Regions from separate parts of the Planifilum fimeticola genome, predicted to be linked through region 2. Evidence: predicted binding sites of a transcription regulator. Region 2 holds the regulator's gene; the other holds the start of a gene.

Region 1 (14,601 bases), on a different contig from region 2:
TCATGGTTTTTTACCTCTCCTTTCGGTTTGCACAGTTCGATATTATATCACATATTTCATTCCGTTCGATTCAGCCGGACGGAGCGGTGAGCCCGGGACACGGATGCTTTAAAGGGTTCGGTGCACCTTGCCCTTTTTCCATTTTTCAGGTATGATAATGAATATTCCTATGATCGTCATGTCTCATCCTGAAAATACAGGAACCGCGATGAAGAAGAGGAGTAGCGCGGCACGGGTCGTTTCAGAGAGTCGGCGGATGGTGCGAGCCGATCGCCTCCCGCGTGAATGGACTTCGGAGCAGTTCCCCGAAACGGCGCTCCGATGCTGCGCCGGTGTAGGCGGAACCGGTGGCGGACCGTTATTTCCGTAAAAGCGCGTCTCCTTACGGAGTCGAAGTAGGGTGGCACCGCGAGGCGATCCCTCGTCCCTGTCCGGGATGGGGGTTTTTTGTTTAGACAAAGGACTCGGGAGAAAGGAGCGATAAGTGATGAAACGGATTTTGTCGGGCATTCAGCCCACGGGAAATCTTCATCTGGGCAACTATCTGGGTGCCCTCAAGAGATTTGTCCAGCTTCAGCATGAAGCGGATTGCTATTTCTGTGTCGTCGATCTGCACGCGTTGACGGTACCCCACGATCCGGCGGAACTGCGGGAGAAAACCATGGAAGTGGCTACGTTGTATCTGGCGGCTGGGCTGGATCCGGATAAAATGACGATGTTCATTCAATCCCATGTCCGGGCCCATCCGGAAGCGTCTTGGCTGTTGGAATGCGTCGCCCGGGTCGGAGAACTGGACCGGATGATCCAGTTCAAGGAGAAGAGCAAGGGTTCCGACAGCGTGTCCGTCGGCCTATATACCTATCCGGTGTTGATGGCGGCGGATATCCTCCTTTATCAGGCCGATGCGGTGCCCGTGGGCGAAGACCAGAAACAGCACTTGGAATTGTGCCGCGACTTGGCCGAGCGGTTCAACCGGCAATACGGCGACGTGCTCACGGTGCCGGAGCCTTTGATCGGAGAAGTGGGTGCACGGATCATGGGACTGGACAATCCCCGGAAGAAGATGAGCAAATCCGCCGGAAGCCCCGCCAACTTCATCGCCCTTTTGGATGATCCCGACACGATCGTGAAGAAGATCAAGCGGGCGGTGACCGATTCGGAAAATGTGATCCGTTACGATCCGGATGAAAAGCCGGGGATCAGCAACCTGTTGGTCATTTACAGCCTGTTGTCGGGCGAATCCATTCCCTCTTTGGAACAAAAATACCAGGGAGTGGGATACGGTCAGTTTAAGCGGGATCTGGCCGAAGTGGTTGTGGAGCACCTGACCCCGATTCAGGAGCGTTACAGGGAATTGCGGAAGTCGGGAGAGGTGGAGCGCGTGTTGGCGGCCGGAGCGGAACAGGCCAGCCGAGTGGCCGATGAAACGCTGAATAAGATGAAGGAATCGATAGGGCTGCTTCCCCGGCTGGGTTGAGAGGATCCGGCCTGTTTGCCCGAGAACGGAGGGAGGGGGAAAGCGGTGACGAATTCGGCGGATGAACGGCGTTTCCTTCCGCCGGAGCGGGTGGAGCGGTTTCGCCAGGACCCCTTTGCCCGGCGGATGGGTTTCGAGCTCGTCGAAGCCGCTCCGGGTTACGCGCGGGTGGCCGTGGAACTGACGGAGGATCTGTTCAATTTCGCCGGAACGCCCCACGGCGGTTTGCTGTTCAGCCTGGCCGACTATGCCTTCGCCGTGGCCAGCAATTCCCACGGGCGGGTCGCCCTGGCCACCAATGTGTCCATTCAGTTTATGGCGGCGGCCGAAGTGGGGGATCGGTTGTACGCCGAGGCGAAGGAGAGCCATTTGACCCGCCGGGCGGGCTTTTACGACATGACCGTCACGACGGAATCGGGTCGGCTCGTGGCCCGTTGCCTCGGCGTGGTGCATCGGACAAGCCGCTCCCTGGACGGGGATGAGCCGGATCCGAGGGGCGGCTGACAAGGCAAAAGCCCGGAACCTAAAAAGGTTCCGGGCTTTTTCGCGCTTTCGGGGGTTCAGGGGACCCTCAAGGATGCAACTGGAACGAACATCTATCGCGTATGGATCACCGCGGATCACGGAAATTCGTTCGGCAGCCACGATCAAGAGGGATTACCTCGCCCGGCGGCTTCAGGCCGGGGGAATTCAACCCTGAAGAGCGTTCCACTTTTTCATCAGGCGGGATTTTTGACGGGCCGCCTTATTTTTATGGATCAGACCTTTGGTGACGGCTTTGTCCAGTTTTTTGGTCGCTTCGCGGAGCAGGGGAAGGGCTTTTTCCTTGTCCTGCTGTTCAACGGCCACCAAGAACTTCTTCACCGCCGTCCGCATGGCGGATTTTTGGGCAGCCCGGAGGCGGCGCCTCTTTTCGTTCGTTTTGGCCCGCTTCTTCGCCGATTTGATGTTGGGCATTCTTTCACCTCCCGGATCAATAGGTGCGACCTGATTGAGCAACATTCATGATTTTAGCACGGAGGCTGTGAAAAAGCAAGGAACAGGAATAAACTGTCCCGCGGGAGGGCAACAATGGGGAATAATCGGATAAAAGGGGATGAAGTCGGGGATGAACTGGGAGTCGGACGGAAAGCGATCCGCGGAGGGTAGGGGAATCAACACAGGTCCTTTCCAGGTGAGGACGGACCTGGCCCGGGAGGCGCACGATCTCGCCCTCGAGAAGCGGACCGACGGAAGCGCCATACCCGGAGTGCGAATCGAGGAGGATGAGGACGGCGGCATCCGCGTCAGCTGGATCTGGGTGGAAAGCGAAGAAGGGGCCCGGGAACTGGGAAAGAAGCCGGGCACATACTTGACCCTGGAAGTTCCCGGCCTCCGGAGCAAGGACTCCAAATTGCAGCACCGGGTGGCCGCCCGCTTTGCCGAGGAGTTCAGCCGCTTCCTGAAGGAGACGGGCGTGTCCGACGACGCCAAGGTGCTGGTCGTCGGCCTGGGGAACTGGAATGTGACGGCCGACGCCCTGGGGCCCTTTGTCATCAAGCATATCCTGGTGACCCGCCACCTGTTCGAGCTGATGCCGGAACAGGTAGAGGAGGGTTATCGGCCGGTCAGCGCCGTTTCGCCGGGAGTGTTGGGGATCACCGGGATCGAGACGAGTGAAATCGTCCACGGAATCGTGGAGAAGACCCAACCCGACCTGGTCATCGCCATCGATTCCCTGGCTTCCCGCGCCCTGACACGGGTCAACACGACCATCCAGGTGGCGGATTCCGGAATCAACCCCGGAGCGGGGGTGGGCAATCGGAGAAAGGCTCTGACGAAGGAAACCCTGGGGGTTCCGGTGATCGCCGTGGGAGTTCCCACGGTGGTCGATGCGGTCACCATCGTATACGACACGCTCAATCTGGCATTGGCCTATCTGAAGCGGGAGATGGGAAAAGAGAAGACCGGCCATCCGTTGGATCCCGTCAACCTTCCGGATTTGCGCGAGTTGGAGGGGCAAGAGATCACCCCGGAGCTGAGAAGCCGGTTCCTCGGCTTGATCGGGGGGCTCTCGCCCGAGGAGAAGCGGCAGTTGATCCACGAGGTGTTGACGCCCCTGGGGCAGAACCTGATCGTCACCCCCAAGGAGGTGGACGCCTTTGTGACGGACATCGGCAAAGTCGTGGCCGATGGCCTCAATTGCGCCCTGCACGAGGCGGTGACCATGGACAATGTGTCCTCCCACACCGGGGGATGAAGGCGGTCGGCGGAGGAGGTGCGGGAGGTCTCTCGTTCTATGATTCTCTCTCTCCACATATACCTGTGATGAGACAAGCTCACAGGGGGGAGAGGGATGCACCACGGTCAACACCGGTTTGCCGCGCTGAACATGTCGGGTCCCCGCGTTCGACAGATGTTCGTCTTCCTTCTCCTGGGCACGGCGATCATCTTCATTTTCACCGGTTTTTTCGCCATGATCCGGGCGAAGCAAAACTCCCGTTCATCGGATATCGGCCGATTCACCTCCGGGTTGTCCGCCGAGACGATGGTGGAAGTCCTGGCCCGGGAGATTCCCTATCTGAGAAGCAGCGTTCAGATTCCGCAAAAGGAAGGAATGGCATCCCGGTTGACCTTTGAGTTGGCGACCAGCATCGACCCTCGGGATCCCCGGACTTTTCTCGGCCGCGAATTGCCCGGTTTCGCCCTCTTTGACACGGAGATCGTCGTCGCCGGGCAAGGGGTGGATTACACGGATATCCCGGTGGAATCCGCGCCTCCTCCCGATCTGGAGGAAAAATTGGCCAAAGATGCGAAGCCGTCGAAGGATTCCGGAAAGCCGGGTTCCAGGGAGAAGCAAGCGGCCGCCGGGGGAAAGGAGATTACGAAGACCAAGCGGGTGTTCATTTACCACACCCATTCGACCGAGTCGTACCTGCCGGAACTGTCGGGAGAAAACTCCCCCGAGCGGGCCTATGACAACCGAAAAAACATCATGATGGTCGGCAGGCGGCTGGGCGAAGAGCTGGAGAACATGGGCATCGGCGCCGAGGTTTACACGAAGCCTTTTCAGGCGAAGTGGAACCGCCTCTATCAGGCTTCGAGGAAAACGGTGGTCGAGGCCATGAACCAAAACGAAGATTTGAAGTATTTCATCGATGTGCACCGGGACTCCAAGAGGAGAAACAAAACCACTCACCACATCAACGGAAAGCCTTATGCGACGATCGCCTTTGTGGTCGGCACCGCCAACGACAACTGGGAGGAGAACGAAAAATTTGCCCGTAAGGTGCACAACAAATTGGAAGAATTGTATCCGGGGCTGTCCAAGGGGGTGTTCCGCAAGAGTCGGGCCCAGGGAAACGGAGAGTACAACCAATCCCTTTCACCGCGGAGCATTTTGGTGGAGATCGGCGGAGTGGACAACACCTTTGAAGAGGCGTACCGGACGGCGGAAGCCTTGGCCCGGGCCATCGCCGAGATTCATTTTGAGGCGACGCCCGTCGACGCCAAGCCCCAAAATCCCTGACCTCCCCGGTTGCAGATTCTTGAGGCAGGTGGGAAAAAGTGCGTCTTTTTCTGCAAGTGACGGCAATGACGATGATGCTTCTTTTGGGCATCTTTCTGGGAATCGACTCTGCGGAGCGCAACATCCAGAAGATGGAGGGAGCGCAGGGAGCACCCCGGGCGATTCACATCACACCGGAAAACGGGCGGGTGGAAATCGCCGTGCTCGGGGAGGTGTACGATGCCGAACCCTCCGCCGGTTCTCCGGAGCCGGAGCAGGTGAAGGAAGAGGTTCGGGAGGTTGCCGCATCGGGGAAAAATCTGTTGGGCCAGGTGGGCAATCAAGTGGGGCACGGGATTCGCCTCGGCACGCGAAAGGCGCTGGAATTGGTGGTCGGTTGGCTGGAGCCGGGCGAATGATCGAGGGGCTCATACGGCGGCCGGGGATTTTCACCCCGGCCGCGTTGCTTTACAGGCGGGATCAGGATCACAAAGGGAAGATTCGCCCGCCCATCCGCCCGATTTCGCGGGCCATTTGGCGTGCGGGATCGATCCGCCGTTTCTATATCACGCAGACTTCGAGGGGACAATCTTCGCAACGGGCTTCATCTTTCAGCCGCTCCATGTTGTGGATCACCAGGTGGCCGTGGTCGAGGGAGATCACGCGCTCCGATTTCAGCCGGCACAAGACGCGGTTGACGCTTTCACGGGTCGCGCCGATCAGGTGAGCCAGTTCCTGGTTGGTGAGGCGGAGGGAGATTCGGATGCCGCGGTCGGTCGGTTGTCCGTAACTGTTGGCGAGGCGGATCAGAATGGAGCAGAGGGCGCCGGGTTTTCCATAGAGGACGATGTCTCGGAGGATGGTTTGCATGATCCGTTGTTCCAGGGCCATCCATTGCATAAAGGCCAGGGACAGGGAAGGATATTGCACCAGGAGGGCGTCCAGGTCGTTTTTATGGATAACGCCCAACAGGGTGTCCGTAAAGGCGACGGCGCTGTGCCCGTAGGTTTGGACGGTATCGGACAAGACATCGGCAAGTCCGATCAGGTCGCCGCCTCCCTTGAGGCCGAAAGTGATTTCCTGACCGTCGGAGGTGGTCTTCATCGTTTTGACACACCCCTGTTCGATATAGAAAAGAAACTCCGCCGGATCTTCGGCTTGAAAGACCGGCGAGCCGGCCTCAACGGTTTTCCACATCATTTGATCCTTGAGATGCTGGAGCTGATCCGGCGACAAGAAGCGGGTCAACCGGTTTGAACGGAGATTGCAGCAGGATGTCGCCATGATCCATCCTCCTTTTCGGATGGGAACGTTCAATCTTTCACTTATTATTGTAAGGGTTCCGGGAAGGATCGGCGACGAAAAATAGAACGATTATGGAAAGGTTTTGTTAAGATTGTGTGGCATCACGGCAAATGATTTGGGAAAAGGGATCGGCCGCCTCGGAGAAAGCTCCGGGCGGCCGATCTGCCGTTTGGGGGATGTTCAGGAAATTTCTTCGTCGGTCAGGTAGCAGGCGGGATCTTCCGCCCACAGGTCGTGGTGGACGGCCAGGGCGCGTGCCCGGAAATTGCCGTTGCAAATGTCCAGGAAGCGGCACTTGGCGCAGCGCCCTTTTAAGCGGGGTTTGCGGTCCCGCAGGGCGGCGAGGACGGGATGGCTTTCATCGCTCCATATTTCGGAAAACGGCCGTTCGCGCACATTGCCCAGGGCGATCGTGGGCGTGAACTGGTCGGGATGCACGTTGCCCAGCGGATCGATGTTGGCGATGGCGATTCCCGAGCGGTTTCCGCCGTTGTTGCGCAGTTTTTCGAGGATGATCTCCGCCTTTTCGGGATTTTGCCGTTTGACCCGAAGGTAGAGATAGGGCGCGTTGGTGTGGTTGTCCACGGTGAGAATCTCCTTGACGATTCCCCTCCGGGCGAAATCCTCCGCCTTGTCGAAGATGAAATCCAGGATCCTGCGGGTTTCCTCGTGGGATATGTCATATTGGACGCTGGCGCGGCCCGAATAGACGAGGTGATAAAAACAGGCCCGTTGAATCCCTTCCTTTTCCATCAGATCAAAGATGGCGGGAACCTGGTCCGCGTTATGCCGGTTGATCGTGAAGCGCAAACCCACTTTTTGCCCTTGACGCAGGCAATTCCGGATGCCCCGCAGGGCCCCGTCAAAGGCTCCCTTTTTGCCGCGGAACCGATCGTGAATCTCGCCCACGCCGTCGAGGCTGATTCCCACGTAGCCGACCCCGATTTCGCGGATCTGGCGGGCCGCCTCTTCGGTGATCAGGGTACCGTTGGTGGAAAGCGTGACCCGGATTCCCTTGGAAACGGCGTAACGGGCCAGATCCAAAAGGTCGGGTCGGGCGAAGGGTTCGCCTCCCGAAAACAGGATGACCGGTACGCGGGCTTGTGCGAGATCGTCGATGACCCGGATCGCCTCCTCCGTGGAGAGTTCCCCGGCGTATTTCCGGTTTTCCGACTGCGAGTAACAATGCATGCAGCGGAGGTTGCAGGTGCGGGTGACATTCCAGACGACCACGGGTCCCGCTCCCCGGTGCGTGCCCGAGCGGTGTCCGACGGAGCGGCGGGTATAGCGAAGAGCGTCACCGTAGGAAGCAACATCCGTCAACAGATGGGAAACGGCCAACATGTTCTATCCCTCCGAATCATGATTCGTTGCGACTTAATATTGATCTTAACCGTGATTTGAGGCGAAAGGTGTGATAAATGTCACGATTTGCTTTGAAGGGGGCTTTGATGAGGGGAAGACGGATTGTCAATTAGATGTGAAACTCCTTATAAGGCGGGAATTTGGGACCGGAGATGTCCAAAATATGAAGTTTCGGTGAAAGCGGATCTAGTTGTGAAAAAGATCACACTTTCAGGAAAAAGCCGGTGGTATGTTTAAAACAGAATCTCACTGGAGGTGGAAAGCGATGGAAGCGCAGGTTGATCGACGGGAACCGGATCGCAAAGGCTCCCCGAACGAAGAGAACCCCTCCCTGAAAGGCACGCTGACCGGTGTTTTGTTCATCGGTGGATTTATTGCGGTGACGTGGTTTTCGATCTTTTTCCTTTTCCTGAGTCGAAATTGAGAAGGAGGATGAAGGATGCACCTTCACCGATACGAACGGATCTGGCTGATCATCGGCGGAGCCACCCTGGTTTTGTTCCTTTCGATCGTCGGTGTGCAGGCCTTTGCCACGGACGCCCATCCGCCGGGCAGCTTGGTCACGGTGGATCCCAAAACGGTCACCCAGGAGGCGCCCTTTAACAAGCCCTCCCTGACGCAGGTGGGTCCGAAGGAGTACAAGGCCGTCATGGTGGGCCGGATGTTCACCTTCCAGCCTGGAAAAATGGAGATTCCGGCGGGATCCACCGTTCATTTCCAAATCACCTCTCCCGACGTGGTACACGGTTTTGAAATCGCGGGAACCAACGTCAACATGATGGTGATCCCGGGACATATCAACCGGGCCACTTACACCTTCAATCATCCCGGGGAATATCTCATCGTCTGCAACGAGTACTGCGGCACGGGCCATCAGGTGATGGCAGGCAAGATTGTCGTCAAATGATGGAGATCCAACTCTGAAAAAAGGAGTGCGTTTTCTATGGAAAGGGCACAACCGGGAGCGGCGGCATTTCGATTTCAACCGAAGGATTCCCGATTGATTCTCGCGCATATGGCCGTCGCCTTCACCGCCATCTTTCTCGGCGCCATCGCCGGGTTGCTTCAGGGATTGGTCCGGGGCGGCGTCATCGATCTGGGGCCGGTGAATTATTACCAGCTGTTGACCGCCCACGGCGTCTTGATGGCCTTGGTGTTTACCACCTTTTTCATCGTCGGTTTCCTATATTCGGGTCTTGTCCGCACCTGCGGCGGGACGCTGACGGATTTCAGCCGCCGTCTGGGATGGATCGGCTTTTGGCTGATGACGGTGGGTACCGCCATCGCGGCTTTTCTCATCATCGCCAACAAGGCCACCGTTTTGTACACCTTTTACGCACCGATGAAAGCGTCTCCCTTCTTCTACATCGGCCTCGCCCTGGTGGTGGTGGGCAGCTGGCTCGGTGCCTGGGCCGTTTTTGCCCAATATCGCTGGTGGAAGAAGGAGCATCAGGGAAAACTGTCGCCGCTGTTTGCGTTTATGGCGGTGGCGACCATGGGCCTGTGGCTCATCTGCACCATCGGTGTGGCTGCGGAGGTGCTGTTGCAACTCATCCCCTGGTCCTTCGGATGGGTTGATACGATCAATGTGGCGCTGAGCCGCACGCTGTTCTGGTATTTCGGCCACCCCTTGGTCTACTTCTGGCTGATGCCGGCCTATATTGTGTGGTACGTATGCATACCCAAGATCATCGGCGGAAAGATCTTCAGCGATGGTTTAGCCAGACTGGCCTTCATCATGTTCCTTCTCCTGTCGACGCCCGTCGGTTTCCACCATCAATTGATGGAGCCGGGAGTCGCGTCGGGATGGAAGTTTCTCCAGGTGGCGCTGACCTTCTCGGTGGCGATTCCGTCGCTGATGACCGCCTTTGCCGTCCTGGCCACCTTTGAAAGCGCCGGACGGGCCCGCGGCGCCAAAGGGATCTTCGGATGGATCCGCATGCTTCCCTGGAAGGACGTTCGTTTCGTCGCTCCCCTGGTCGGGATGCTGACCTTCATTCCCGGCGGAGCGGGAGGAATCGTCAACACCAGTTACCAGCTCAACCAGGTAGTTCACAACACCCTGTGGGTGACGGGCCACTTCCACCTGACGGTCGGAACGGTTGTGATCCTGACCTTCTTCGGAGTCAGTTACTGGCTGATCCCCGCGTTGACGGGCCGCAAGCTGACCGCCGGACTCAACAAGCTGGGACTGGTCCAAACGGGGCTTTGGGCTCTCGGGATGGTACTCATGTCCGGTGCGATGCACGCGGTCGGCCTTTTGGGCAGCCCGCGCCGTACCGCCTTTACCACCTACGGAGATGATCCGATCGCCCTCGGCTGGCTCACCTATCAACAAGTGATGGCGATCGGTGGCGTATTCCTGTTCATCTCTGCTATGCTTATGGTGTGGATCGTAATCCGTCTGGCTTTCTTCGCACCCCGCACCGAGGAGGGTGTGGACTACCCCATCGGCGAGGTGGCGGAAGAGGCGGCCTCCACACCGGCGATATTGGAACGCTGGCCCCTGTGGGTGACGGTGGCGATCTGCTTGATCCTGGTCGCCTACACCATTCCCATCGCCCACATGATCCAGTATTCGCCTCCCGGATCGCCGCCGTTCCAACCCTATTGATTCGGTCTGTCCGTAAAAACAAACTGGAGGGATTGAATTGAGGAATCGGAGGATTATGCAAAAGGCAGCGGTAATGCTCGGATGTTTGGCACTGTTCTTCATGGTGGGGTGCGGTTCCCAGTCGACCGATCCCGGAACAACGGATTCCGGGTCCCAACAGCCTGCGGAGGAGCCGGCGGATTCCGGAAACGATTCGCAGGATAAAGCTGCGGAAAATGTGGCCTATGATGAAGAGAAAGCGAAGGCCGCTTACCAGCAGTCCTGTGTCGGGTGTCACGGACAAAATCTGGAGGGGGGCGTTGGCCCGGCACTGAAGGGGAACAATCTGGACGAAAAGCAAATCCTTGAAGTGCTCGAAAACGGAAGAGGACAAATGCCCGCCGGATTGGTCAGCGGGGAGGACGCCAAGAACCTGGCCGCCTGGTTGGCCGATCAGTAAGTTGCTGTCTGCTTGACGGAGGGATGAGGAACCGTTTTTCTTCAAACCCTTCGGGAAAACTGGTAAAATGGTTGAGGGACGGGGTTGTGCCGGAGGTGGCGGCGCAACCCCTCTCCGGTTGATAACGCCGTTCAGAGGATGTGAGACCATGAGCGAAGCGGTGAAAACCTACGAGGGATGGTATGCCTATCACGATTTTCGCAAAATCGACTGGAACCGGTGGAAATCGCTTTCCCCCGAGAAAAGGGAAGAAGTGACCCGGGAGCTGTTGGAAGTCCTCCGGGAATTTGCGTCCGTGGAGGAAAAAGGCGGCGGCAGCTTCGGACAGTATGCCGTTTTCGGCCATAAGGCGGATCTGCTGTTCATCCATTTCCGCCCCACCCTCGACGAGTTGAACGAGGTGAAGTGGCGATTTGACAAAACGGCCTTTGCCGATGTGACGTCCGCTCCCACTTCCTTCATTTCGGTCGTCGAACTCAGTGCGTACACCGTTCCCCCGGGGACCGATCCCTTGAGCGATCCCGCTTTCCGGGAGCGGCTGCAGCCGAGCATGCCGAAAGCGAAATACGTCTGCTTCTATCCCATGGACAAGCGCCGGCACCTGAGCGACAACTGGTACATGCTCCCGATGGAGGAACGGCGGAAAATGATGAAAAGCCACGGGATGATCGGCCGTTCCTATGCGGGAAGGGTTCGCCAGATCATCACCGGTTCCATCGGCCTGGACGATTGGGAGTGGGGAGTTTCCCTCTTCGCCGACGATCCCCTTACCTTTAAAAAGATTGTTACGGAAATGCGATTTGATGAAGTCAGCGCCCGGTTCGGGGAGTTCGGCCCCTTCTACACCGGTGCCCGTTTGACCGAAGAGAAGCTGGTTTCCCTGCTGAAGGAACAAATCAGCGGGTAAAAGAGTCGGCATTGGAGCCCGGCGATTTTTTCGCCGGGCTCCTTTTTTCGGTTTCGGCTCAAAAGTTTCATTTATTGTAAACATTTCCTAAATCGATTCGGGAATCAATTGGATCAGAGGCGAAACCGGATCGAAAAGGAGGGGATTGCTTGCTCCGGATGGAAGGCGAGCGATTTTGTCTTGCGGTGGTCTAGCGGTTGCTGGAGCCTCGGATATTCTCACGACCCGGTGCGCAATTCAAGGGGAGGTGGGATTCGTGGGTGACAAAGAGAAGGGGCGTCGAAGCGAAGGGATTTCCCGCCGCCGGTTTCTCACTTACACCCTGGGGGGAACGGGGGCGTTTCTCGCATCAACCGCTTTGTATCCGATGGTCCGTTTTTCCGCCGACCCCTTTCTGAAGCGGGAGGAGGAGAGAGCGTCCTTTGTCGATGTCGGCCCCGTCGACCAATTCAGTGAAACCTATAAGTTTGTCCGGTTTTTCGTCAAAAGGAAGGACGGATGGTACCATCCCGAAAAGGGATTTGAAAGGACCGCCTGGGTTCGGAGGAGCGCCTCCGGCGACATCCTCGCCCTCTCGCCGGTCTGCAAGCACTTGAATTGCACCGTGAAGTGGGAGGGGAACCCCCGTTTCAAAAGCGAGTTTTTCTGTCCGTGCCACGGCGGCCGGTATGACGAGAACGGGGTGAACATCCCCGGCACACCGCCTGCGGCTCCCTTGGACAGGTACGAGACGAAGGTGGAAAAGGGAAGGCTTTACCTGGGCAAAATCGTGCCGCGAACAAGGGGGTAGTCGGTGCTTGGAGCCCTTTTGGCGGTGATGTGAAGCCTTCCCGGGTGTTGTAGGGGGGACCGCTCGGAGGCGACGGTGAAGGCTCCCTGCGGTCCCCCTTCATTTCGCCCGAGGGACGCGACGGAAGCTGCGGAGGGAACCGGACGGGGCACAAGACAGGAAAACGGCGTGTTTGAATCGTAAAACGTTTTCAGGGATGCATAGCGCATCCCGCAAAGGCGGGTGAAGGAGCATGTTGGTGGTCCGGGAATTCACCATGAAGGATATCGAGGCGGCGGCCGAACTGATGGCGCATTTGGGCTATTCGACTTCCGCCGAGTCCATGACCGGCCGGATGGAGCGAATCTGCTCCGATCCCATGTATCGCACCTGGGTTGCCGAGTATCAGGGGAGAGTCGTCGGGTTGGTCGGGGCGCGCAAGGTGATCCTTTACGAAAGCGACCAAATAGCCATTCAAATCGCTGCGTTGGTCACCGATCCCGGATAGGGGAAGGGGGATCGGAAGAGCGCTTTTGGGGCAAGCGGAAAAGTGGGCTGAGCAAGAGGGCGCCGCTCTCATTTATCTGACCAGCGGCAACCGGCCCGAGCGCCATGATGCGCATCGGTTTTACACGCAGGCGGGGTACGAAGTCACCGGATTCCGGTTTTCGAAAAGGGTCGGGCGAAAATAGCGGCGGAGGATGCTTCCTGCGCGAAGGGTGTTTGAACATTTGTCACAGATTCCCCCCACGGGTTGCCCCTGCATTCAATTGAAGGGCGCCGCCGAATCCGATATACTGATTTAACGTGATTTCATCGGCCCATCGTCGATTTGTCCGTGTGCAGGCGGTTTGAAACAGCTATAATAATATATGTGCCACGGTCGGCGAATCAGGTATGATATAAACAGCAGCACCGCGTTGGAACCGCGATGGCGGTCTTTGCAAAATCGGGCACGGGGAACGGATCGATGACAGTCGGAGGCGCATCCCCCGGAAAGTAGAAAAGAAGTCTTCGCCTAGTACGCGGCACCCCCTTAAAGGATACGCATCAAGCAGGACCCGGCGGGGGAAAACCTGGGCGCGGGAGAACCGCTCCCGGATTCCGTTTTTTCGACCGGAAACCCGAGGGGGAACAGCACCGGGAATCGGGGTCTTCCTCGAGGCCCGCCCCGGGAACCGAAGGGCCGCACACGACGGGATGTGAGCGGACGGGGAGAAGGATGACGCAATCCGAACCCCCTTCGATCGCGAAACAGACGGTAAAACCCGCAGGCGCCGGCCGCCCGAGGATGACGTTTCCCGTCGGAGTTCTGCCGATCTCCCGGCCGGGCGGGAGTTTCGAGCCGAGGTCACCCGTCCTGTCCGCAGGGGGAAAACCCAACAGCCGAAAGGAGGCGAATGCCTGGTCGGAAGGCCGGTCTGCTTGAATGCACGACTCGAGCGGATTTTTTGAACCAGGGAAGGAAATGGATGTTCGGAAACGGCAGCAATCGATTCGCAATTTTTCCATTATCGCACATATCGACCACGGCAAATCCACCTTGGCCGACCGGATTCTGGAACATACCGGGGCCCTGTCGGAAAGGGAGCGGATGGACCAGTTCCTCGACCAAATGGATTTGGAACGGGAGCGGGGCATCACCATCAAGCTGCAGTCGGTCCGGCTCAAATACCGGGCGAAGGACGGGAAGGAATATGTCCTGAACTTGATTGACACTCCCGGCCACGTGGATTTCTCCTACGAAGTCTCCCGCAGCTTGGCCGCATGCGAGGGCGCCCTCCTGGTGGTGGACGCCGCCCAGGGGGTGGAGGCCCAGACCTTGGCCAACGTTTATCTCGCGCTGGAGAACAACCTGGAAATCATCCCGGTGATCAACAAGATCGATCTTCCCAGCGCCGATCCGGATCGGGTGAAGCGGGAGATCGAGGAGGTGATCGGGCTGGACGCCGGCGATGCGGTGCTGGCGTCGGCCAAAGAGGGCATCGGCGTGGAGGAGATTTTGGAGCGAGTCGTAAGCGACGTGCCACCTCCCGAAGGCGATCCCGATGCGCCGCTGAGGGCGCTCATTTTTGATTCGGTCTACGATTCCTACCGGGGTGTGATCACCTATATCCGGGTGGTGGACGGCTCGATCAAAAAAGGGATGAAGATCCAGATGATGTCCACCGGGAAAACCTTCGAAGTGACGGAGGTGGGGTCCTTCACCCCCCGTCCCGTCGCGATGGATGCCTTGTC
Region 2 (14,601 bases):
GCATTCCGGCGGGATCGGTGGGGATCGCCGGGAATCAGACCGGCGTGTATCCCTTGGAGACGCCGGGAGGCTGGCGGTTGATCGGACGGACCCCCGTACGGCTCTATGATCCCTGCCGGGAGGAGCCGATTCTGCTCCGGATGGGGGATCGGCTCCGCTTTGAGCCGGTGGGTGAGGAGGAATACCGGGAGATCGAAGAACGGGTGCGCCGGGGGACGTATACGCTGGAAATTCGGGAATACACGGGAGGAGAAGAGGCATGAGCCCTTGGATGGTGGACTTGAATTCGGATTTGGGAGAGAGCTTTGGCGCCTACACCCTCGGCCGGGATGAGGAGGTTCTCCGTTTTGTCACGTCCGCCAACATCGCCTGCGGTTATCACGCCGGAGACCACAACGTGATGGGGCGTACCGTAAAGGCGGCCGCGGAAAAGGGAGTCGGACTGGGAGCCCATCCCGGCCTGCCGGACCTTTTGGGCTTTGGTCGCCGGCGGATGGAACTGGATCCGAAGGACGTTTACAACATGACGGTGTATCAGGTGGGAGCCCTCGCCGCCTTCGCCCGCACCTGCGGAAAGCGGCTGCAACATGTGAAGCCCCACGGCGCCTTGTACAACATGGCTTGTCGGGACCGGCGGATCGCTTCCGCCATTGCCGAAGCGGTGGCCGCCGTCGATTCCGGTCTGATTTTGTTCGGCCTCGCGGGAAGCCTCCTGGTCGAGGCGGGGAGAGCCGCGGGGCTGACGGTGGCTGAAGAGGTGTTTGCCGATCGGACGTACCAACCGGACGGCACGCTGACTCCCCGCACCGATCCCCGGGCGATGGTCCGCGATCCGGAGGAGGCGGTGAGACGGGTTCTTCGCATGGTAAAGGAGAAAAAGGTCACCGCCGTGGATGGGACGGAGATTTCCATCCGCGCCGACACCATCTGCGTGCACGGGGACGAGCCCCAGGCCCTGGCCTTTGCCCGTCGACTCCGGGAGGCGTTGCAGTCGGAGGGCGTCGAGATCCGGAAGGTCGGGGAGTGGCTCGGTTCGTCCTGACCCGCGCATGGACGGATGAACCGGATGGCCCGGCGGGAGGGTGCCGCGGCTTCCCTTTGCCGGCATTCGACCGAACCGAATTCCACCCCTTTTTCCCATGAAAGGATTGGATCGGAAACGATGAAACCTGCGTTGGAAGTGTTGCAACCGGGACTGTTGACCACAGTGCAAGATTTGGGACGAACCGGATTCCAGCACACCGGCATGGTGGTGGCGGGGGCGATGGACGCCTTTTCCCTGCAGGTGGCCAACTGCCTTGTGGGCAACCGGAGAGGGGAGGCGGGATTGGAGATGACGATGACGGGTCCCGAACTGAAGGCATTGGATGATATCGTCATCGCCCTGTGCGGTGCCGATCTGGGTCCGACGGTGGACGGCGTTCCCGCCCCCCTGTGGAAAAGCTTTGTGCTGGAGCGGGGCAGCGTTCTTCGCTTCCGGGGTGCGTCGAGCGGAGTGCGGGCCTATCTGGCGGTGGCCGGCGGACTTTGCGCAGAAGATGTGATGGGGAGCAAATCCACCTACGTCCGGGCGGGAATCGGAGGCATGCGGGGCAGTCCTCTCCGCCGGGGGGACATCTTGGAGCGGGGAGACGGAGGTGCTGTTCTCCACCGCTCGGGCCGAAGCCTTTCCGCCGATCAGATTCCCCGATGGAACAAGGAGGATGAGGTTCGGGTCATCCTCGGCCCCCAGGAAGACGCCTTTACGCCAAAGGGGATCCGGACCTTCCTCGGGAGTAAATATCAGGTGACGCCCCAGTCCGACCGAATGGGAATCCGCCTTCGGGGACCGGAAATCGAACACCGGGAGTCGGCCGACATCCTTTCGGACGCCGTCTCCATGGGGGCCGTCCAGGTACCGGCGGACGGCCAGCCGATCGTCCTGATGGCGGATCGTCAGACGACGGGAGGGTACGCCAAGATCGCCGCGGTGATCTCCGTGGACCTGCCGAAAATGGCCCAATTTCCTCCTGGCGGTCTCGTTTCCTTTCGGGAGATCGGCATCAAGGCCGCCCAGGAGTTGGCCATCCGGCAGGAATATTTTCTGCAGAGGTTGGAAGCGGCGGGAAGGAACGGGTGAGAAGAGCGGGGGCGACGGACGGCCCGCCCCCCGATTTTCGAAAAAGGGAGGAGATGCCTCATGCTTTCGTTTCCCAAGCCGACCGCGGAGCAGTTTTTTCGGACCTTCGACATCACGCTTTTCGCCGTCAGCAAGGACGAAAACCAGCTCGTCTTCGCCGGCAATCTGGGAGGAAAATTCAATTTGTGGGCCATGGACCTGCCCCGGATGTTTCCCTATCCTTTGACATCGGTGGACCAGGACGCCGGATATGTCTGGATCGATCCGAAAGGGCGCTTCATCATTGCCGGGTTTGACCGGGACGGGGACGAAAACTTTCACGTCTACGCGCTGCCGCCGGATGGCGGGGATCCCCTTCCTCTGCTGAAGCCGCAGGCGAAGGAGAAGTTTTATGTCACCCATCTGTCGGAGGACGGGGAGCGCATCTACTACAACACGAGCCGGGGCAATCCCACCTTTCTGAATATTTGCCGCCATGATCTGGTGGAAGGGAAAAGCGAAGTCCTGCTGGTCGGCAGTGAGGCCTCGGTACATTTGCTTGCCGTCAGTCCGGAGGAGACCGGTTTTGCCTGGGTCCAGTGGCTCAGCAATACGCACCAGCGCGGTTTTGCCAAGAAGGGGGACGAGGCGATCCCCCTCACGCCGGATCCCGAAAAGGCGCACACTGTATCCAGCGCCGTCTATACCAGTGAGAACCATTTGTATTTTGTCACCGACTACGACGAAGAGTACGCATACGTGGCCGGCTTTGATCTTGAAAAAAGGGAGTTCGCCCCCGTGGTCACCTTTGAAAAGGAAGCGGCCGCGCATCTGAAGTGGCACGCTCCGAGCCGCACGCTGTACGTTTCCACCGTCAAAGGGGTATCGGACAAGTTGTATGCCTTCCGCGTCGATGACCAAACCCTCGATTCCGTTCCGTTGCCGGTGGATATCGTGGATCAGCTGCACGTCGCCGAAAGCGGAACCCTTTACCTGCTCGGGCGCGGTGCGACCATGCCCCCGAACCTCTTCCGGAAGCGGCCGGGCGGCGACTGGGAAGCGCTAACGGACAACCGGGTGATGGGCGTTTCCAGGGAGGCCATGGTGGAGCCCGAAGTGGTCACCTATCCTTCCTTTGACGGACAGGAGATCGAGGCGCTCCTCTTTCGGGCGAAGCCGGAGACGGCCAACGGGCACGCGATCTTTTGGCCCCACGGCGGTCCCCAGTGGGCGGAGCGCAAGCGGTTCCGGGCGCTGTTCCAATTTCTCCTCGCCCGGGGCTATACGATTTTCGCCCCCAACTTTCGCGGCAGCACCGGATACGGCAAGCGCTTCTGCAAGCTGGTGGAAAGGGATTGGGGGGGAGGCCCCCTCCGAGACTGTGTGGCGGGGATGGAGTGGCTCTTTCGGCAGGGGATCGCGGAGAGGGATAAGCTGTTTGTCGTCGGCGGCAGCTACGGCGGATATATGACCCTGCTTCTGGCCGGACGTCACCCTGAATACATGCGCGCCGCCGTCGATCTTTTCGGACCCGGGAATCTGTTTACCTTTATCGATTCGGTCCCCGATTTCTGGAAGCCGTCCATGAAGCAGGTGGTCGGGGATCCGGTGGAAGACAGGGAAAAACTGATTGAGGATTCCCCGATCACGTACCTGGAAAACATGAAAAAGCCGATGCTCATCATCCAGGGTGCCAACGATCCCCGGGTGGTGAGGGCGGAGTCGGATCAAATCGTCGCCGCCCTGCGGAACAGGGGAGTTGACGTGGAATACCTTGTGTTGGAGGACGAAGGACACGGGTTTTCGAAGAAGGAGAACGAGATCCGGGTGTATCGCCGCATCCTCGAGTTTTTGGAACGGCACAGGGAGAGCGGAAGCGGGAAGACGGTGTAAGCTGTTTTTCAGAGGAAATATGTTTCGCCGGCGCCTGTAGGCGTCGGCTTTTTGCGGGATGTCGAATGAAACGGAAGTGGATTCCATGGATTCTGTTTAAGGTTAAGATTTTCTTGTATAATTGAAAGGAGGGTCTTTTTCTCTTACAGGCCTTATATAGTCTGTATTTTCAAGTAATTTCATATTTTTACCATTTCAACATCGCAGCACAAAACGGAAAAGAGGGGGTCATGTGAAGGAAACTCACGGGTTTTCGGCCGGAGATCGGCGGTTTCAGGTGAAGGACGTGTTCCGGTTCGGCTCGAATCAGCTTTTTCAGGCCGAGACGGGGGATGGAACCGTGGTGTATGTTCAGGAGATCCCCCTGCGGAAACCGCTCCCGCCCCGAGCCGCTTCCGCCCTCAAGGTGGATCTTCGCCACGTGTCATCCATCCTGGATGTCATCTATGAGAAACAACGGGTAAAACTGATTCACCCGCCCCTGCGCGGGGACCCGCTGTCCACCGTGGTCAGCGAGAAAGCGCCGATGAAACCGTTGCTCGCCCTGGAAGTCTGCCGGAAGCTGCTGTCCACCCTGGAGGAGTTGGAGGAGCAATCCCTGCCCCTTGCAAGCACCTGTGATCCGCGCAACGTCTGCCTGGAGAACGGCGAGCCTTATTTTCTCTTTCTCTGGATCAAAGGGTATACGGAACCGCCGGAAGAAAAATGGCGTGAACTCCTCTTCTTTTTGTTGACGGGCGGGTTTCCGAAAAAGGGGGAAGGACCCGATAAGGCCGTCGTTCATGAGCGGATCCCCGAACCGCTTCGGGCGTTGGTGGCGGACAGTCTGAACCCCAAACATTCGCGCAAAGAAATTTTGAAGCGGGTTCAAGAGGAGATTCTCCGCATGAAGCGGGAGCAGGAGCCGCCCCCGAAGCGGACGCCCGCAAATCCGCTGATGCGATGGAAAAAGGGGCTGCTGGCGGCCGCCATCTCCCTCGCGCTGTTGGCCGGGGGGATCTACGGGATATGGACCCTCTCGGAATCGCAGGCAAAGGAGCAGCCGGATGATATGCAGAGGGCGGGCATCTCCTTCGATGACAGGAGACAGGAGTATGTGTGGCCGGAGAAAATTCAAGGCGCTTCCCTCATCCGCGGGTCCTTCATCCCGCGGAAAGGCCAGCCCTTTTCGGTGATGTTGACAAACCGGGAATACCGCAATTCGTACGGTTTTTCCGTCGACGAGGGGCGTCTGTTGGTGTTGATGTCCAGCCCCGACATATGGTATTCGCTGGTCGACTCCGAAGGGATGCTCTCGGTTGAGGAGGGAAGTGTTTACAACTTCGAAATCACCTATATTCCCGATAAACCGATCCGCTACTCCATCTGGAAAAAGGATGACACCCGCCGCTGGGTGGCCGTGGGAAACACTCCGGCGGAACACAATTTTCAGATCCACTTTCAGGGAGGGGAGGGAACGAAACTCCTCCGGTCCGAGGTGATCGCTTACGGCGAAAGGGAGAAGAAAAGCTCATGGCAGTTGTCCCAGGGCAGCGCGCTGATTCAGGGGGACCGGTGGAAAATGGGCCGCTCCTCACGGGTGCGGGTCAATAAGGCCCCCTATTCCTTCCGGTTCCTTCGTCCCGAAGGGGATGCGTCCGATCCGGTGCAACTGGTCCTTTCCTCCGGGGAGTCGAATTTGTTGTTGGTCTGGGGCAGGGATGGCTACCTGCGCCTATACGAAAATGATGAGGGAGAGATCGCTTCCTCCCGCGTCGGATGGGATTGGGAGCCCGGGAGGGAGTCGACGGTCGTCCTCTCCAACGCGTCCGGGGGACTCCGGATCTCCGTGATGCAGGGAAGCCGCAGTCATGTGTGGGTTTATGATGACAGGCCCTTTGAACTTCAACAAGTGATTGTTGCCGGCGACGACCGGATGGAGCTGATTCCCTCGAGTTCGGGCCGGATCGTCGATTCCTATCCCGTACCCCGTTAGGAGGGGTTGAACCGGCCGAAGGACGGCAAAAATCATCGGGGGGTGCGCCGGGCAAAGTTTGTCCGGTGCACCCCCTTTTTCGCGGCAAGAACATATCACCTGTTTTGTTCCGTTCATTCGGCCAACTCGACCCAGCGTTCCGTCTTTTTCGCCAACATTTCCTCGTGCTCATCCAGCTGGTCCTTCAGTTCCCGGACCCTTTCGGAATCCCGGAGCACCTCCGGCAGGCACATCGTTTCCTGGATTTCCTGTATCTTTTTCTCCAACGTTTGGATCTCCGCTTCGAGCCGGGCGGCTTCCTCCCTTCTGAGACGCTCTTCTCTGCTCCGGTCCTTTGACGAGTCCTTCCGACGCCGGGGGGCGATGGTTTCCCCCTTCGGGGAAGCCTGCTGTTCTTCGAGGGATTTTTTCTGTTCCAGATATGCGTCGTAGTTGCCGGAATACGAACGGATTCCCTCCGGCGACAGTTCCCATACCCGGGTGGCCAGTTGGTTGATGAAATAGCGGTCGTGGGAGACGAAGAGGAGCGTTCCCGGGTATTCGGCGAGCGCTTTTTCCAACCGTTCCTTGCTCCGCATGTCCAGGTGGTTGGTGGGCTCATCCATCAGGAGCAGATTGGCCCGGCGCAACATGCGTTTGCACAGGGAGAGACGGGCCTTTTCGCCGCCGCTCAGTTCGGACACTTTTTTGAACACATCGTCACCGCTGAACAGAAACTGGCCGAGGGCGGAGCGAACCGCGGTCCGGTCCAGGGAGGGGAAGTCGTTCCACACTTCTTCCAGGACGGTCGCTTCCGGGTCGAAGGCCTGTTGTTCCTGATCGTAGTAATCGAGATCCACCCCCGTTCCGAAGCGGATCCGGCCGGACAAGGGCGGGAGTAGGCCGGCGACGGTCTTCAGAAGGGTGGATTTGCCGGTGCCGTTGGGGCCGATCAGGGCGATCCGTTCCCCCCTTTCAATCCGGAAGGAGAGGCCGGAGGCCAGAGGGGAGGACGGATCGTATCCGATCGTCAGCTCCTTGGCCTCCAACACCTCCTTTCCGCTGGTGGAGGCGACGTCAAAACGGATGGCCGCGGGGGGACCCTCTTTGGGGGGGCGCTCCACGAGCGTCATTCGCTCCAGGGCTTTTCTCCGGCTCTGGGCCCGCTTGGTGGTGGACGCCCGGGCGATGTTGCGGCGAATAAACTCCTCCATCCGGCGAATTTCCGCCTGCTGCTCCTCGTACTTTTTTTCCTGACGGGCGACCCATTCGGCCTTTTGCCGGACGAAGTCGGTGTAGTTGCCCGGATAGCGGGTGACGCGCTTCCGGTCGACTTCGTAAATGGTTTCCACGAAACGGTCCAGGAAATAGCGGTCGTGGGAGACCACCAGCAGAGCGCCGGGATAGGACGCGAGGGTCTGCTCCAGCCAGGCGAGGGCATCCATGTCCAGATAGTTGGTCGGCTCGTCCAGAATCAGCAGATCGGGTTCCTGAAGCAGCAGCTTGGCCAGGGCCAGCCGGGTTTTCTGTCCGCCGCTGAGATCGGACACGGGGGTTCGGTGCCAATCGATGCCGGAGAGGCCGAGGCCGTGCAGGGCTCCCCGAATGCGCGCCTCGTATTGGAACCCACCCTCCCGTTCGTAGGCTTCCTGCAGGGAGGCATAGCGCTCCAGCACCTGCTGGTACCGCTCCTCATCGGCCATCAATGCCTGGTCTCCCATCTCCCGTTCCATCCGGCGCAGCCGGCTTTCCATCTCCCGGAGGGACGTAAACACCGTCAGGGCTTCTTCCCAGACGGTTCGCCCCGAATCGAGGCCGCTGTCCTGGGCCAGGTAACCGATCCGGGCGTTTTTGGCGATGAACACCTCCCCGCGATCGGGTGTGATTTGCGAAGTGATGATTTTCAGCAAGGTGGTTTTCCCCGCACCGTTGACGCCGATCAATCCGACTCGTTCCTTTTCCGCCACCCGCAGGGTGGCCTCTTCCAATACGGGGTTGGCACCGTAGGATTTGGATACTTGGTTGACTTGCAACAGGATCATGGGCATATTCCTCCAATATGGCTTCTTCGGCGGTGCGCCGGTCCCGGAAGGGATCCCGGCGGCCGAGCAGGCGTCACGGTTTGTTCAAAGGGGAGATTTTCTCGGCACCGGTCAATGGTGTACAATTGTAAATAAAAAACTGCCGTTCAAAGGTGAAGAGCGGTTGGCACACCGATCCTCAGCATAGGAGATGCCACCTCGACCAAATATTACCGTTTTGCGTCACCTATCCCTTAATCTTAGCAGATGACGGGCAATTCGGCAAAAGGGCGGATATTGATCATGTCGGAACAAAAGCGCATGCTTCGCCGGCGCATGCTGGACCTGAGGGAATCCCTCTCCCCGGAACAGGTGCGCCGGGAATCCCTGGCCGTCTGTGAGCGGCTGGTCCGTCACCCCGTCTTTAAAGAAGGGGAGACGATCCTGTTTTACTTTCCCTTCCGGAAGGAAGTGGATGTCCGGCCGGCGATGGAGGAGGCCTGGTCGGCGGGGAAGCGGGTGGTTCTCCCCAAGGCGGATCCCGCGACCAAATCCCTCTCCTTCTTCTCGCTCCGCAGGGGGGAACCGTTGGTTTCGGGATCCTACGGCATACCGGAACCGTCCGGAAAAGCGTCGGCGAAAATTCCTCCCGGGGCGATCGACCTGGTGGTGGTTCCCGGCGTCGCCTTCGATGAGCGGGGATACCGGCTCGGATACGGCGGAGGATATTACGATCGCTTTTTCTCCCGTCATCCGGGGCCATTCAAGCGGATCGGGGTGGCCTATTCCTTTCAGGTGGTGCCGACCGTCTGCCCGGAAGAGCACGATCAGCGGTTGGACGGGTTGATCACGCCGTCCAAGACCCTCTCATTCTAGCGGAAGTCTCTCCAAAAGATCGCCGGCTTTGGCTGCCGGGGCTTCCGGTCCCCGCGGCACACCCCTTCAGCGGTTTCCGTTTTTTCGGCGGATTTTTGGGGGAATAAATCGGATGATCCGAAGATAGAAACGCGGGGGGAGGAACGGAGATGAAAAGCCGGTTGAAGGAAGTGCCCGTCGGTGAAGCGGTGGGATTGGTGCTGGCGCACGATTTGACGGTGATCGATCCGGGGAAATACAAGGGTCCCCTGTTCCGCAAAGGGCATCGGATCCGCCGGGAGGATATCGAGGAGCTGCTCCGGATCGGCAAGGAGCATGTATACGTGTTGGAACTGGCCGAGGGAGAGCTGCACGAGGACGAGGCGGCGGAACGGATTGCCCGGGCGGCCGCCGGCCCCCATCTCGGCCGGACAGAGCCGAAGGAGGGGAAAGTGAACCTGGTCGCGCAGGTGCGGGGTTTGCTCCGGATCGACGTGGAGGCGGTGACGGCCATCAACCGGGTGGAGCAGGTGGCGCTGTCGACGCTCCGAACCCACACACCGGTGGAAAAGGGGCAGACCGTCGCGGCGACCCGGGTAATCCCCCTGGTTTTTCCGGAAGCGTCCATCCGGGAGGTGGAGGATATCGCCGTCCGCCGGGACCGGCCGGTGGTGGAGGTGGTTCCCTTTCGCCCGCACCGGGTCGGCATCGTCACCACCGGGAGCGAGGTGTATCACGGACGGATCCGGGACCGCTTCGGCCCGGTCGTCCGGGAAAAGGTGGAGAAGTACGGGTCGACGGTGGTGGGGCAGACCTTCGCCACCGACGACAAGGAGATGATCCGGGATCAGATCCGGGCCTTCGTGGATCAGGGGGTGGACATGGTCCTGGTGACCAGCGGGATGTCCGTCGATCCCGATGACCGGACCCCGGGGGCGATCGCTTCCCTGGGAGCGGAGATCATCACCTATGGTACGCCGATTCTGCCCGGCACGATGCTGATGATCGCCTACTACCGGGGGATTCCCGTTTTGGGGCTGCCGGGTTGCGTCCTCCACGATCCCGTCACCTCCTTCGACCATTTCCTTCCCCGCATTCTGGCCGGGGAAAAAATCACCCGGGAAGACGTGGTCACCCAGGGGCACGGCGGATTGCTCCACTCCTGCTGAACCGCCCGGGTCCTCAACTTGTCGGAAACTGGGATTTCATTGTAAGATGAATTTGTGAAGAGAATAACAGATGGAAGGACAATCCGAACGCAACCGATGAAGCGCTAGAGGTTGGCGGACATCTTGAATATAAAATCAAGCGGTCGAAGGGACCGTCGACATGGAGGCATGCGATGGAAGATCAAAAAATCCCTCAAGTCACCGCCAAACGATTGCCGTTGTATTATCGGTATCTGGAGAAATTGCACGCGATCGGAAAAAAGCGCGTTTCCTCCGCCCAGCTCAGCGAAGCCCTGCAGATCGATCCGGCCACCATTCGCCGCGACTTCTCCTATCTGGGCGAGTTGGGCAAGAAAGGTTATGGATATAATGTCAATTACCTGCTTCAGTTCCTGCGCGATTTTCTGCGACAGGACGAAGTGACCAACGTGGTGTTGGTGGGCGTCGGCAACCTGGGAACGGCCCTGCTGCGCTACAACTTTTACCGCAGTCACAATACGAAGATCGTCGCCGGTTTTGACAACGACCCGGCGAAAATCGGCACCGAGGTGGACGGAATTCCGGTCCTGTCCATGGACCGCTTCAAAGAAGTGACGGAATTGCACAACGTGGAAGTGGCCATTTTGACCGTGCCGGCCAGCGTCGCTCAGGCGACGGCCCAGCAGATCGTCGAGGCGGGCATCCGGGGGATTCTCAACTTCACACCGGCGCGGTTGAACGTGCCGCCCAGGGTCCGGATTCACCACATCGACTTGACCACGGAGCTGCAGACGCTGATCTATTTCCTGAAGAAGTTTCCGGATGAGGAAACGGAAGCGGAAACCGCGAAGGAAATGGACGAGGCGCATAAAAGTTAGACGCCCTTCTGCGGAAGGGATCACTTTCCGGCCGGGACCGGATCGTCCGGCCTGTTTTCATGGCGGCACCCGCCCGGCGGGTGCCGCATCTGTGAAATTGTCATGAGGGTGGTTGCGCCATGGAAGACAAGACTCAACCCGTGACCGAACACCTCGGCGAGTTGCGCCGGCGGCTGATTTGGGTGATCGTCGTCTTTGTTCTCGGACTGGTGGTCGGCTTTGTCTTTGCCGCCGATTTCGTCCATTGGCTGAAACAGCAAATGCCGGCGAACGTGACGATGCACGTGTTCTCTCCGGCGGAGCCCCTCCGCGTCTACATGATGTTCGCCTTCGTCATTTCGGCGGTCATCACCCTGCCCGTCGCCTTCTACCAGTTGTGGGCCTTCGTCAAACCGGGCTTGACGAAAACCGAACAGAGAATCACCCTCACGTACATTCCCTTTGCGGTGATCTTGTTTTGCCTGGGTCTCCTTTTTGGTTTCTACGTGATCTTTCCCTACCTCATCCGCTTCATGACGGGGCTGTCGGCCGCACTGGGCACCACGGAAACCTTCGGGATATACCGGTACTTCGGCTTCATGTTCAACATCGTGTTTCCGTTGGGCCTTTTCTTCGAGCTGCCCTTGGTGATCCTGTTTTTGACCCGTCTGCGGATACTCCGGCCGGATCTGCTCCGCAGGGGCCGCCGGGCGGCCTATCTGGGCATGGTGATTCTTGCAGCCGTCATCACGCCCCCGGACCTGGTCTCCAACATTCTGGTATCCATTCCCCTCATTCTCCTGTACGAGATCAGCCTGTTTCTATGCACCTGGCTCTACCGGCGGATCCAAAAGGAAGATGAAGCGAGGGAGAAGACCTGGTTGGAAGAATCGTAAGATGAGGACCTTCTGCTTGGAAACTACGTCGGAAGTTTATCTCCCCCGGATTCGGGAGATAATGCTCTTGCACCTTTCTATCGATGCACTGCGCCGATCGGCGATCCGGAAAAAAATTGACCTCGGGGCTTGCAAATTGGGAGGCACATGCATATTATTATAATTGGTGTTAGCACTCATCGGCGATGAGTGCTAACAAATCGTTATGCAAGACAATTCTACCTCGTGTTGGAAAAGGAGGGTCTCCTGTGTCGATCAAGCCGTTGGGTGACCGTATCGTGCTGGAAGCGATCGAGAAGGAAGAAAAGACCGCGAGCGGAATCGTCCTTCCGGATACGGCGAAGGAAAAGCCGCAGGAAGGTCGCGTGATCGCCGTGGGTTCCGGCCGTTGGGAAAACGGACAAAAAATCGAATTGGAAGTGAAGGTGGGCGATCGCGTCATCTTTTCCAAATATGCAGGCACCGAAGTGAAGGTAGGCGACAAGGAATACCTCATCCTGCGTGAAAGTGACGTGTTGGCGATCGTCGAGCAGTGATGCCTGCAGATCCGTTAACCAATAACCCTACATAAGAAAGGGGAAGAGGAAATGGCGAAGGACATCAAGTTCAGCGAAGAAGCACGTCGTTCGATGCTGCGCGGCGTAGACGCTTTGGCCGATGCCGTGAAAGTGACCTTGGGTCCGAAGGGCCGCAACGTAGTTCTGGAAAAGAAATTCGGTTCTCCCTTGATTACCAATGACGGCGTGACCATTGCCAAGGAAATCGAGCTGGAAGATCCCTTTGAAAACATGGGTGCCCAGCTGGTAAAAGAAGTGGCCACCAAGACCAACGATGTGGCCGGGGACGGAACCACGACCGCTACCGTGTTGGCCCAGGCCATCATCCGCGAAGGTTTGAAAAACGTGGCCGCCGGCGCCAACCCGATGGTGCTGCGCAAGGGAATTGAAAAGGCGGTGAACGCGGCCGTCGATGAAATCAAGAAAATCGCCAAGCCGATCGAGGGCAAAGACTCTATCGCTCAGGTGGCGGCCATCTCCGCGAACGATGAGGAAATCGGCAAATTGATCGCCGAAGCGATGGAAAAGGTGGGCAACGACGGCGTCATCACCGTTGAGGAATCCAAAGGGTTCACCACCGAGCTGGAAGTGGTCGAAGGGATGCAGTTCGACCGCGGCTACATCTCCCCCTACATGATCACCGATTCCGACAAGATGGAAGCGGTGCTGGAAGAACCCTACATCCTGATCACCGATAAAAAGCTCAGCAACATCCAGGAAATCCTGCCGATCCTCGAAAAAGTGGTGCAACAGGGCAAACCGCTCCTGATCATCGCCGAAGACATGGAAGGGGAAGCCCTGGCCACGCTGGTGGTCAACAAGCTGAAGGGCACCTTCACCTCCGTCGCCGTGAAGGCTCCGGGCTTTGGCGATCGCCGCAAAGCCATGTTGCAGGACATCGCCATCCTCACCGGCGGTCAAGTGATCACCGAAGAGCTGGGTCTGGACCTCAAAACCACCGGTCTCGATGCCTTGGGCCGTGCCCGTCAGGTCCGCGTGCGCAAAGAGGAAACGATCATCGTGGACGGCTACGGCGACAAAGGAGACATCGAAGCCCGCATCAACCAAATCCGTCAGCAGCTTGAAGAAACCACGTCCGAATTCGACAAGGAGAAGCTGCAAGAGCGCTTGGCGAAACTGGCCGGCGGCGTAGCGGTCATCAAAGTGGGCGCTGCGACCGAAACCGAGCTGAAGGAGAAGAAACTCCGCATCGAAGACGCCCTCAACTCCACCCGGGCTGCGGTGGAAGAAGGGATCGTCTCCGGTGGCGGCACCGCCCTCGTCAACGTGATCCGCGCGGTGGAAGCGGTCGAAGCGACCGGCGACGAAAAGACGGGTGTGAACATCATCAAGCGCGCGCTGGAAGAGCCGGTGCGTCAAATCGCCTTCAACGCCGGACAGGAAGGCTCCGTGATCGTGGAGCGCCTGAAGAAGGAAGAAGTGGGCATCGGCTTCAACGCCCTCACCGGCGAGTGGGTCGACATGATCAAGGCGGGTATCGTCGATCCGGCGAAAGTGACCCGTTCCGCCCTGCAAAACGCGGCCTCCGTTGCGGCGATGTTCCTGACCACGGAAGCGGTCGTCGCCGACAAACCGGAGGAAGAGAAGAACAACAACCCCGGCATGGGCGGCGGCATGGACATGATGTAATTCCGCCCTTCCATCGGCATATCGGCACCTCCAACCCTTCCCCCCGCATTTTTGCGGGGGGTTTTTCTTTGCATTGGTTTTACCTGGATGTGCGGGATTCCGCCTTCAAAACGCGATTCATCCGGAAGAGGCTTGACGGAAACGTCGGGGACCGATATATTTTAAGTGTACTATATTAAATAGTACACATAATACAAACCATACACAAGGATCGGCGGGGGGCCGAGACGGAGCAGCAGGTGGTGGTCACCACCGGTGCGGCCGGGGCCCACGTTACCTTCAGGACCGATCCGGAAATCTTTACGGAAACGACCGCAAATGGGGACGCGCAAATTTCCGGAGAGGCATGACAGAAAACATCGCGGGGTTCGGAGGTGCATTTTGTGGCGGTATTGACGGTGGAGAACGTGTCCAAGGTCATCGGTTCCCGTCTGGTGGTGTCAAACCTCAACATGTCGGTGAGGAAAGGGGAAGTGTACGGGTTTTTGGGGCCGAACGGTGCGGGCAAGACGACGACGATCCGCATGATTGTCGGCCTGGCGAAGCCGAGCGGAGGGAGGATTCGCATCAAGGGTTGTGACGTTCAGAAGGAGCGCGCCGAGGCCCTTCGTCACGTGGGGGCGATCGTGGAAAACCCGGAGACCTACTCTTACCTGACCGGGAGACAAAACC

What was found. The regulator Rex, encoded in region 2, represses fermentation and respiration genes when NADH is low (regulators of the CRP and FNR family bind a similar motif). The targets are predictions, from matches to a motif close to TTGTGAAATATTTCACAA.
Region 1: the regulator Rex is predicted to act here: its motif matches at 7,825-7,842, upstream of CLV97_RS06865 (cytochrome c oxidase subunit 2A).

What each region holds. Positions count from the first base shown of each region.
Region 1 covers NZ_PVNE01000008.1:76,317-90,917, reverse strand. The annotation lists gene CLV97_RS06910 (nitroreductase family protein) at 1-4, opposite strand, end outside; T-box leader at 200-432, shown strand; gene trpS (tryptophan--tRNA ligase) at 488-1,477, shown strand; gene CLV97_RS06900 (PaaI family thioesterase) at 1,523-1,981, shown strand; gene rpsT (30S ribosomal protein S20) at 2,168-2,434, opposite strand; gene gpr (GPR endopeptidase) at 2,586-3,716, shown strand; gene spoIIP (stage II sporulation protein P) at 3,813-4,985, shown strand; gene CLV97_RS06880 (DUF3679 domain-containing protein) at 5,024-5,383, shown strand; gene CLV97_RS06875 (Crp/Fnr family transcriptional regulator) at 5,526-6,248, opposite strand; gene CLV97_RS06870 (radical SAM/SPASM domain-containing protein) at 6,450-7,613, opposite strand; gene CLV97_RS06865 (cytochrome c oxidase subunit 2A) at 7,864-8,058, shown strand; gene CLV97_RS06860 (cytochrome c oxidase subunit II) at 8,074-8,541, shown strand; gene CLV97_RS06855 (b(o/a)3-type cytochrome-c oxidase subunit 1) at 8,578-10,248, shown strand; gene CLV97_RS06850 (c-type cytochrome) at 10,322-10,687, shown strand; gene hemQ (hydrogen peroxide-dependent heme synthase) at 10,836-11,594, shown strand; gene CLV97_RS06840 (Rieske (2Fe-2S) protein) at 11,851-12,384, shown strand; gene CLV97_RS06835 (hypothetical protein) at 12,617-12,871, shown strand; gene CLV97_RS18930 (GNAT family N-acetyltransferase) at 12,846-13,055, shown strand; gene lepA (translation elongation factor 4) at 13,832-14,601, shown strand, end outside.
Region 2 covers NZ_PVNE01000022.1:19,013-33,613, reverse strand. The annotation lists gene pxpB (5-oxoprolinase subunit PxpB) at 1-263, shown strand, start outside; gene CLV97_RS12870 (LamB/YcsF family protein) at 260-1,042, shown strand; gene CLV97_RS12865 (5-oxoprolinase subunit C family protein) at 1,163-2,119, shown strand; gene CLV97_RS12860 (S9 family peptidase) at 2,180-3,991, shown strand; gene CLV97_RS12855 (hypothetical protein) at 4,224-5,966, shown strand; gene CLV97_RS12850 (ABC-F family ATP-binding cassette domain-containing protein) at 6,080-7,987, opposite strand; gene CLV97_RS12845 (5-formyltetrahydrofolate cyclo-ligase) at 8,270-8,842, shown strand; gene CLV97_RS12840 (molybdopterin-binding protein) at 8,992-9,990, shown strand; gene CLV97_RS12835 (redox-sensing transcriptional repressor Rex) at 10,164-10,847, shown strand; gene tatC (twin-arginine translocase subunit TatC) at 10,967-11,722, shown strand; gene groES (co-chaperone GroES) at 11,971-12,258, shown strand; gene groL (chaperonin GroEL) at 12,310-13,929, shown strand; gene CLV97_RS12815 (ABC transporter ATP-binding protein) at 14,313-14,601, shown strand, end outside.